One region of the Angustibacter aerolatus genome, then DNA from elsewhere that is predicted to be linked to it. Evidence: riboswitches for the same ligand, from Rfam matches in the RefSeq annotation. Region 1 holds a riboswitch; the other holds the start of a gene.
What was found. A riboswitch is a leader RNA that binds a small molecule or an ion and turns the genes downstream of it on or off. The one in region 1 is predicted to bind S-adenosylmethionine.
Positions count from the first base shown of each region.

Region 1 (4,233 bases):
GCGCACACCGAGCTGGCCGCCGAGATCTGCGCCGAGATCGGCGTCGAGCTGGCCCCCACGACGCTGCAGCGCTTCAGCAACGACTGCATGCAGGTGCAGCTGCGGGCCAACTGCCGCCAGCGCGACGTGTTCATCGTGCAGCCGCTCGTGCCGCCGGTGCAGGAGCACCTGATGGAGCTGCTGCTCATGCTCGACGCCGCCCGGGGCGCCTCGGCGGCGAGCATCACCGCCGTCATCCCGCACTACGCCTACGCGCGCAGCGACAAGAAGGACGCGCCGCGCATCTCGATCGGCGGCCGGCTGGTGGCCGACCTCATCGCCACGGCGGGCGCCGACCGCGTGGTGACGATGGCGCTGCACGCCCCGCAGGTGCACGGGTTCTTCTCGGTGCCGGTCGACCACCTGTCGGCGATCGGCGACCTGGCGATGCACTACCGCGGTCGCGACCTGTCGAACACCGTCGTGGTCTCCCCCGACCTCGGCAACGCCAAGGCGGCCACCGCGTTCGCCCGGCTGCTCGACGTGCCGGTCGCCGCCGGCTCGAAGCAGCGGCTGGCCGACGACCGCGTGGTCATCGACATGATCGTCGGCGACGTCGACGGCAAGGACGTCATCGTGCTCGACGACGAGATCGCCACCGGCGGCTCGGTCGTCGAGCTGCTCGAGGCGCTGCGCTCCCGGCACGTGCGCACCGTCTCGCTGGCGTGCACCCACGGCCTGTTCACCGGCCCGGCCATCGAGCGGCTCTCGGCCCGCGACGACGTCACCGAGGTGGTCACCACCAACACCGTGCCGCAGGCCGGGCACTACGGGCTGCCGCACCTCGAGGTCCGCTCGGTCGCGCCGGTCTTCGCCGAGGCGATCAGCCGCATCCACCTCGGCGAGTCGGTGTCGAGCCTGTTCTCCGACGTCCCCACCCACGGCTAGGGCGGGCAGACCCTAGCTCTCGCAGGGACTCGCGCCCGCGGGGCCGGCGCTGTCGCCCGCCCAGGCCGGCAGCGGGCGCGGGTCGGGGCTCGGCGCCCAGCGACCCTCGGTGCGGGCGTAGGTCCACGAGGGGCCGTGCGCGACCAGCTCGGCGACGGCGGCCACCAGCCGGTCGACGTCCTCGGTGCGCGAGCCGACGCCGACGCTGGCCCGCACCGCCCCGGCGTCGAGCCCGAGGTGGGCGAGCAGCGGGTGCGCGCAGAACCGGCCGTCGCGGACGCCGATGCCGTGCTCGGCCGACAGGTACGCGGCGACCAGCCCCGCGTCGACCCCGTCGACCGTGAAGGTGACGACGCCGATCGAGGGGGCGTCGTCGGCGAAGACCCGGTGCACCTCGACGCCGTCGAGCGCGGTCAGCCCGTGCACCAGCCGCTCGCGCAGCGCCGCCTCGTGCACCTCGAGCGCCGCCTCGGGCAGCGCGCCCAGCGCCTCGCAAGCGGCGGCCAGCGCCACCGCGCCGAGCACGTTCGGGGTGCCGCCCTCGTGCCGCGCCGGGGCGCACGCCCACTGCGTCTGCTCGACGTCGACCTGCACGACGGCGCCGCCGCCGGCCAGGTGCGGTGTGCCGCGGTCGAGCCAGTCGCGCCGGCCGACCAGCGCGCCCGCGCCGTACGGCGCGTAGAGCTTGTGGCCGCTGAACGCCACGTAGTCGGCGCCGCTCTCGGTGAGGCTGATCCGGCGGTGCGGGGCGAGCTGGGCGGCGTCGACCACCACGCGGGCGCCGTGCCGGTGCGCGAGCCGCACCAGGCGGTCGACGGGCAGCTCCTCGCCGGTGACGTTCGACGCGCCGGTGACGGCGAGCAGCGCGGCCGGGCGCTCGGCCAGCACCCGCTCGAGCTCGGCGAGCGTGCCCTCCAGCGTCGGCTGCGTGGCGACGGCGCGGTGCGGTCGGGCCTGCCAGGGCAGCAGGTTCGCGTGGTGCTCGAGGTCGAGGAACACCACGTCGCCCCACGTCGGCAGACAGCCCGCGAGCAGGTTCAGCGCATCGGTGGTGTTGCGGGTCAGCACGACGACGTCGCCGGGCCGGGCGCCCACGAAGCCGCCGATCGTGCGGCGGCTCTGCTCGAGCGCCGACGTCGACACCTGCGAGGCCCAGCCGGCACCGCGGTGCACGCTCGCGTAGTACGGCAGCGCGGCGGTGACGCGCGCGGCCACCGACTCGAGGCACTGGGCGCTCGCGGCCTGGTCGAGGTTCACGTGCCGCACGGTCCGACCGTCGACGAGCGGCGCGGCCAGGTCGGCGCCGACCACCGGCAGCAGTGGCCCTGCCCCCGGCCAGTCGGACGCCGGGGCGCCGGGACGGGTAGCAGGACGGGCGACGGTGCGGGGTGTGGTCGGGCGGGCGATGGTCGACATGACGTCTCCACGACGGGTCAGGGACCCACGTGCCGCAGGTCCGCGCTTGCGCCGGCACCTCGCCGACGCCAGGTCCTCACCCGGGGCACCCCGCCGCGGAGGAGGGTTGCCGGCCAGCAAGCCGGGGCTGAACGCTGGCACTCGTGACCTACGTCAGAAGGTATCGGCAGCCCGCGCCGCCGGTCCACCCTTCGAGCCGCATCTTCTCGACCTGCGAGACGCCGGGCTAGCGCTCGAGCGTCGTCGGCCCCGTCGACGGGCCGTCCACGACCGGGCCGTCCGGCGTCCACCGGATCGGGTCGAGGCACATCCGGCGGGCCGTCTGCTCGACGTCCCACGCGTGGTAGACCATCACGTCGAGCCCGTCGGGCGTGGTGACCACGCTGTTGTGGCCGGGCCCGACGACGCCTGGCACGCTGCGCAGCAGCGGCTCCCGCGCGGTCTCGACCCAGGGCCCGTCGGGGCGGTCGGCCACAGCGTGCGCGACGCCGTACGTCGGCTCCTGCCACGACCCGCCGGAGTAGAAGAGGTGGTAGCGGCCGCCGCGGTGCACGACGAACGGCCCCTCCAGCGTGTGCCAGTCGTAGACCTTCCCGTACATCGAGCGCTGCCGCTGGTACAGCTGCCAGTCGCCGGTCGGCTCGAGCACCGCGGTCGTCGGGCCGGCGAGCCGGGTCATGCCGTCGAGCCTGGCGACGGCGAGCATGGTGCCGACCCGCTCGGTGTCGAGCACGTCGCGGGCGAAGAACAGCCACCAGTCGCCGTCGGCGTCGCGGAAGGGGTGCGGGTCGATGGCGAAGCGCTCCCCCTCGGTGAGCACGTGCCCGGTGTCGCGGTACGGGCCGACCGGGTCGTCGGCCACCGCGACCCGCACCTGGTGCCCGACGTCGCCGGTGCCGGCCGAGTAGTACATCCACCAGCGGCCCTCGGCGTGCGCGACCTCGGGCGCCCAGTAGTCGGTACCCAGCCCGGGCACCTGCTCCAGCGCCCCGCCGACGCTGCGCCAGTGCACGAGGTCGTCCGAGCGCAGCACCTCGAAGGCCCGCCCGTCGACCGTGCGCCCGGTGCCGAAGGCGACGTACCCGTCGTCGGTGCGGAGCACGAACGGGTCGGCGAGGTAGCCGTCGTGCACCGGGTTCGCGTAGCTGGTCGGCATGGTCTTGATGCTGCCACCGGCGGCCGCGGGCGCCCACCGAGCGGGCCCCGACAGGAGCGCCGACCGGGTGGTGCCCGGGCGTGCCCGCTTCGTGACCTGTCCGTGACCGAAGTCGGGTGCATGGACGGCGATCGGGTGGGTACGGGCGCAGCGCACGCGGACGACGACGTCCGCGGCACCGGGCGACGAAGGAGCCGCCATGAGGCGCAGCGCACGACCCGCAGCACGCCGGACGGCGCTGGCGGCCCTGCTCGCGACGGGCCTGGCCGTGCCCGCCGCGCAGGCCGCGACGCCCGCCGACCGGACGCAGCCGGCCACCTACCGCAACCCCGTCTCGCAGGGCTTCGCCGACACCTTCGCCGACCCCTCCCTGCTGCGCGGCAAGGACGGCTGGTGGTACGCCGTCGGCACCTCCGACCCGCTGCGCGAGGGCGAGGGCACGCCGCACCAGATCCCGATCGCCCGCTCGCGCGACCTCGTGAGCTGGACGCACGTCGGCGACGCCTTCACCGCGGCCACCCGTCCGGCCTGGGCCACCGCGGACGCCGGCCTCTGGGCGCCCGACCTGCGCTACGTCGACGGCGAGTACCGCATGTACTACGTGGTCACCGACACCACCGTCACCCCCGAGTCGGGTGACAACGCGATCGGCGTCGCGACCGCCCCGACCCCCGCGGGCCCGTGGACCGACAGCGGTGCACCGGTGGTCGCCCCGCGGCACGGCGCCGGCGGCT
Region 1 is NZ_BAAHBM010000131.1:688-4,920, reverse strand. It holds gene ACYVI6_RS17705 (ribose-phosphate diphosphokinase) at 1-927, shown strand, start outside; gene ACYVI6_RS17700 (aminotransferase class V-fold PLP-dependent enzyme) at 940-2,343, opposite strand; SAM riboswitch class IV at 2,381-2,492, opposite strand; gene ACYVI6_RS17695 (glycoside hydrolase family 43 protein) at 2,570-3,499, opposite strand; partial or broken gene ACYVI6_RS17690 (family 43 glycosylhydrolase) at 3,699-4,233, shown strand, end outside.

Region 2 (4,233 bases), on a different contig from region 1:
CCGACGTGTCGAGCGCCGAGGACACCACCACGGGCAGCCCGCACGCCGCGGCGACCTCCAGCGCGGCCGGCACCCCGCCGAGCGGCGCCACCTTGACCACCACGACGTCGGCGCTGCCCGCGGCCGCGACCCGCAGCGGGTCCTCGGCCTTGCGGATGCTCTCGTCGGCGGCCACCAGCACGTCGGTGCCGTCGGCCGCCAGCAGCAGCCGCAGCTCGCCCAGCTCCTCGAGGGTGGCGCACGGCTGCTCGGCGTACTCCAGGTCGTGCCGCGCCAGCCGGGCCAGCGCCCGCCGCGCGTCGTCCACCGACCAGCCGCCGTTCGCGTCGACGCGCACGCGGCCCCCGGCGCCCAGCAGCCGCCGCACCTCGCCGACGCGCGCCACGTCGTCGTCGAGCGACTGGCCGGGCTCGGCGACCTTCACCTTCGCCGTGGTGCACCCGTCGAACCGGGCCAGCACGCCCTCGACGTCGGCCGGGCCGACGGCCGGCACGGTGGCGTTGACCGGCACGTGGTCGCGCACCGCCCGCGGCACCGGGGCGGTGGCCGACGCGAGGGCCGACCGCAGCCAGCGCGCCGCCTCGACGTCGTCGTACTCGACGAACGGCGAGAACTCGCCCCAGCCGGCCGGGCCGCGCAGCAGCAGCGCCTCGCGCGTGGTGATGCCGCGGAACCGCACGCGCATCGGCAGGCTCACGACGCGCGCCGTCCGCACCAGCGTCTCCAGGTCGGGCTGCACGCGCCTATCCTCGCCGACGTGCGCAACGAGCCCGTCAGCGAGACCTTCGACCCGTCCGCGTGGACGCCGGTCGCCGGCTTCGAGTTCACCGACGTCACCTACCACCGCGCCGTCGACACCGGTGCCGTGCGCATCGCGTTCGACCGGCCGGAGGTGCGCAACGCCTTCCGGCCGCACACCGTCGACGAGCTGTACCGCGCGCTCGACCACGCCCGCATGACACCCGACGTCGGGTGCGTGCTGCTCACCGGCAACGGCCCGAGCCCCAAGGACGGCGGCCGCGCCTTCTGCTCCGGCGGCGACCAGCGCATCCGCGGCCGCAGCGGCTACCAGTACGCGGACGGCGAGACCGCCGAGACGGTCGACGAGGCCCGGGTGAAGGCGGCCGGCGGGCGCCTGCACGTGCTCGAGGTGCAGCGGCTCATCCGCACGATGCCCAAGGTGGTCATCGCCGTCGTCAACGGGTGGGCGGCCGGCGGCGGCCACAGCCTGCACGTCGTCTGCGACCTCACGATCGCCAGCCGCGAGCACGCCCGCTTCAAGCAGACCGACGCCGACGTCGGCTCGTTCGACGCCGGCTACGGCTCGGCCTACCTGGCGCGCATGGTCGGCCAGAAGGCCGCGCGCGAGATCTTCTTCCTGGGCCGCACCTACGACGCCGAGACCATGCAGCGCATGGGCGCCGTCAACGAGGTCGCCGACCACGCCGAGCTCGAGGCCACCGCGCTGCAGTGGGCCCGCGAGATCAACGGCAAGAGCCCCACCGCGCAGCGCATGCTGAAGTACGCCTTCAACCTGGTGGACGACGGCCTCATGGGTCAGCAGGTCTTCGCCGGCGAGGCCACCCGCCTCGCCTACATGACCGACGAGGCCGTCGAGGGCCGCGACGCCTTCCTGCAGAAGCGCGACCCCGACTGGACGCCCTTCCCCTGGTACTTCTGACCCAGAACGCTTGCAGGACAACGGGTGTGTCGAGGGACACACCGGGGCGCCCGGTCTCGATTTGGCGGACGGCGCGAGCGGGTGCGACGATCGACCTGCCCATCCAGAGCGACCGAGAGACCTGGCTCGTCGACGTCGCAGCAACCGCCCCTCGGGGTGAGGTGCTACCGCCAGGACCGATGGAGGACCACCCCGTGACGCCCCGCTCCACCCTGTGCTCGCGCCGGCACGTCGACCTCTGCCGCACCAGCGGCATGCTCTGTCGGCTCCGTCGAGCCTGACCGCACCCACCACCCCCTCGGCCTCGGCGCGCTGACGCGTCGGGGCTGCTGCGGCGCGCCTCGGGCCCGCCGCGACGAACCCCCGTGGACGCCAAGAGCGTTCTGCCACACCACATCTGGAGATCCCTGTGCGCTTGTCCCGTCTCGTGCCCGCCGTCACCGCCGCCTCCCTCGCGGTGCTGCTCGCCGCCTGCGGCGGTGGCTCCTCGGCGTCGAAGGCCGCGAGCAACCCGTACGACCTGCAGCAGCCCGGCACCCTGCGCGTCGGCACGCTGACCGACGCGCCGCCGAACGTGTACTTGAAGGACGGCAAGTTCACTGGCTTCGACAACGACCTGCTGACCGCGGTCGCGGCGAAGGTCGGGCTCAAGGTGCAGTTCGCCGGCACCGACTTCTCGGCGCTGCTGGCGCAGGTGAACGCGGGCCGCTTCGACGTCGGCAGCTCGTCGATCACCATCACCGAGGCCCGCAAGAAGACCGTGGACTTCGGCAACGGCTACGACTTCGGCTACTTCGGTCTGGACGTGCCCGCCGGCTCGACGGTGAAGGGCTTCGACCAGCTGCAGGGCAAGCGCGTCGTCGTCGTCCAGGGCACCGTGCAGGACGACTACGCGACGAAGCAGAACCTCGACCCGGTGCGCGTGCCCGACTACAACGCGGCGCTGAACCAGCTGCGCACCCAGACGTCCGACGCGTGGATCGCGCCCGCCGAGATCGGCGAGAAGTCGGCGAAGGACAGCAAGGGCAAGATCGTGGTCGCCGCGACCGAGCTCAGCCCCGCCCCGACGGCGTTCGCGGTGAAGCGCGGCAACACGAAGCTGAAGGCCGCGCTGGACAAGGGTCTCGACGAGGTCATCGCCGACGGCACCTGGACGAAGCTGCAGGAGCAGTACTACCCGGGCCGCCCGGTGCCGGCCGACTTCGAGCCCGGGAGCGGCACCGTGAAGTTCCCGCCGGTCACCGCGAGCGCGACCGCGACGTCCTGACCGACGCACCGCACCGACACCCGGCCGGGTGGTCCGCACCCGCGGGCCGCCCGGCCACTGCACCAGGGAGACCCGCATGGAGACGCTGCGCACCGTCTGGCAGACGTTCTTCGACCTCGACGCCATGCGCGAGGCGCTGCCCGACATGCTCACGGTCGGGCTCCGCAACACGCTCGTGCTGGCGATCGCGTCGGCGGTGCTCGGCACCGTGCTGGGTCTGCTGCTCGCGACCGCCGGACTGGCCCGCACCCGTTGGCTGCGCTGGCCGGCGCGCGTCTACACCGACCTGTTCCGCGGCCTGCCGGTGGCCGTGACGATCCTGCTGGTCGGCGTCGGCCTGGCACCCGTGGGGCTCGCGCTGTGGGGCCCGAACCCGTACCCGCTCGGCATCCTGGCGCTCGGCCTGGTGGCGGCGGCGTACATGGGCGAGATCTTCCGGTCGGGCATCCAGAGCGTCGAGGCCGGCCAGCTCGAGGCCAGCCGCGCCCTCGGGTTCTCGCACCGTCAGGCGATGCGGCTGGTGATCGTGCCGCAGGGCGTGCGTCGCGTGCTGCCGGCCTGGGTGAACCAGCTCATCGCGCTCATCAAGGACTCGAGCCTGGTCTACTTCCTCGGCCTGCTCGCCAGCCAGCGCGAGCTGTTCCGCATCGGCCAGGACTACGCCGCCAACACCGGCAACGCGTCGGCGCTCGTCCTCGCCGGGCTCGTGTACCTCGTGATCACCGTGCCGCTCACGCACGCCGTGAACGCGGTCGACCGGCGGCTGCGCGAGGGGCGTCCCGCCGACGGCGTCGAGGCACCGGACGACGACGCAGCCCTCACCGCCGACCCGACGACCGGAGCCGCCCGATGAGCACCTCCCCCACCGCGACGTCGACGGACGCGCTGTCGGTGACGCTCGACGACGTGCACCTGGCCTTCGGTCGCAACCAGGTGCTGCGCGGCGTCAGCCTGCACGTGCCGGCCGGCACCACCACGTGCGTCGTCGGTCCGTCCGGCTCCGGCAAGTCGACGGCGCTGCGCATCGTGAACCGCCTGCTGGAGCCCGACTCGGGCGACCTGCTCGTCGACGGCCGCAGCGTGCTCGCGGACGACGTCGACGAGCACCGCAAGCGCATCGGCATGGTGTTCCAGCAGTTCAACCTGTTCCCGCACCGCACGGTGCTCGACAACGTGACGCTCGCGCTGCGCCACCTGCGCGGGCTCTCACCGGACGCCGCAGAGCACGTCGCGCTGCAGCGGCTCGACGCGGTCGGGTTGCGGCACAAGGCCTCCAGCCGTCCCG
Region 2 is NZ_BAAHBM010000052.1:18,345-22,577, reverse strand. It holds gene ACYVI6_RS12535 (o-succinylbenzoate synthase) at 1-739, opposite strand, end outside; gene ACYVI6_RS12530 (1,4-dihydroxy-2-naphthoyl-CoA synthase) at 758-1,681, shown strand; SAM riboswitch class I at 1,778-1,867, shown strand; gene ACYVI6_RS12525 (ABC transporter substrate-binding protein) at 2,097-2,948, shown strand; gene ACYVI6_RS12520 (amino acid ABC transporter permease) at 3,025-3,801, shown strand; gene ACYVI6_RS12515 (amino acid ABC transporter ATP-binding protein) at 3,798-4,233, shown strand, end outside.
Region 2: another riboswitch for S-adenosylmethionine. It lies ahead of ACYVI6_RS12525 (ABC transporter substrate-binding protein); the one in region 1 lies ahead of ACYVI6_RS17700 (aminotransferase class V-fold PLP-dependent enzyme).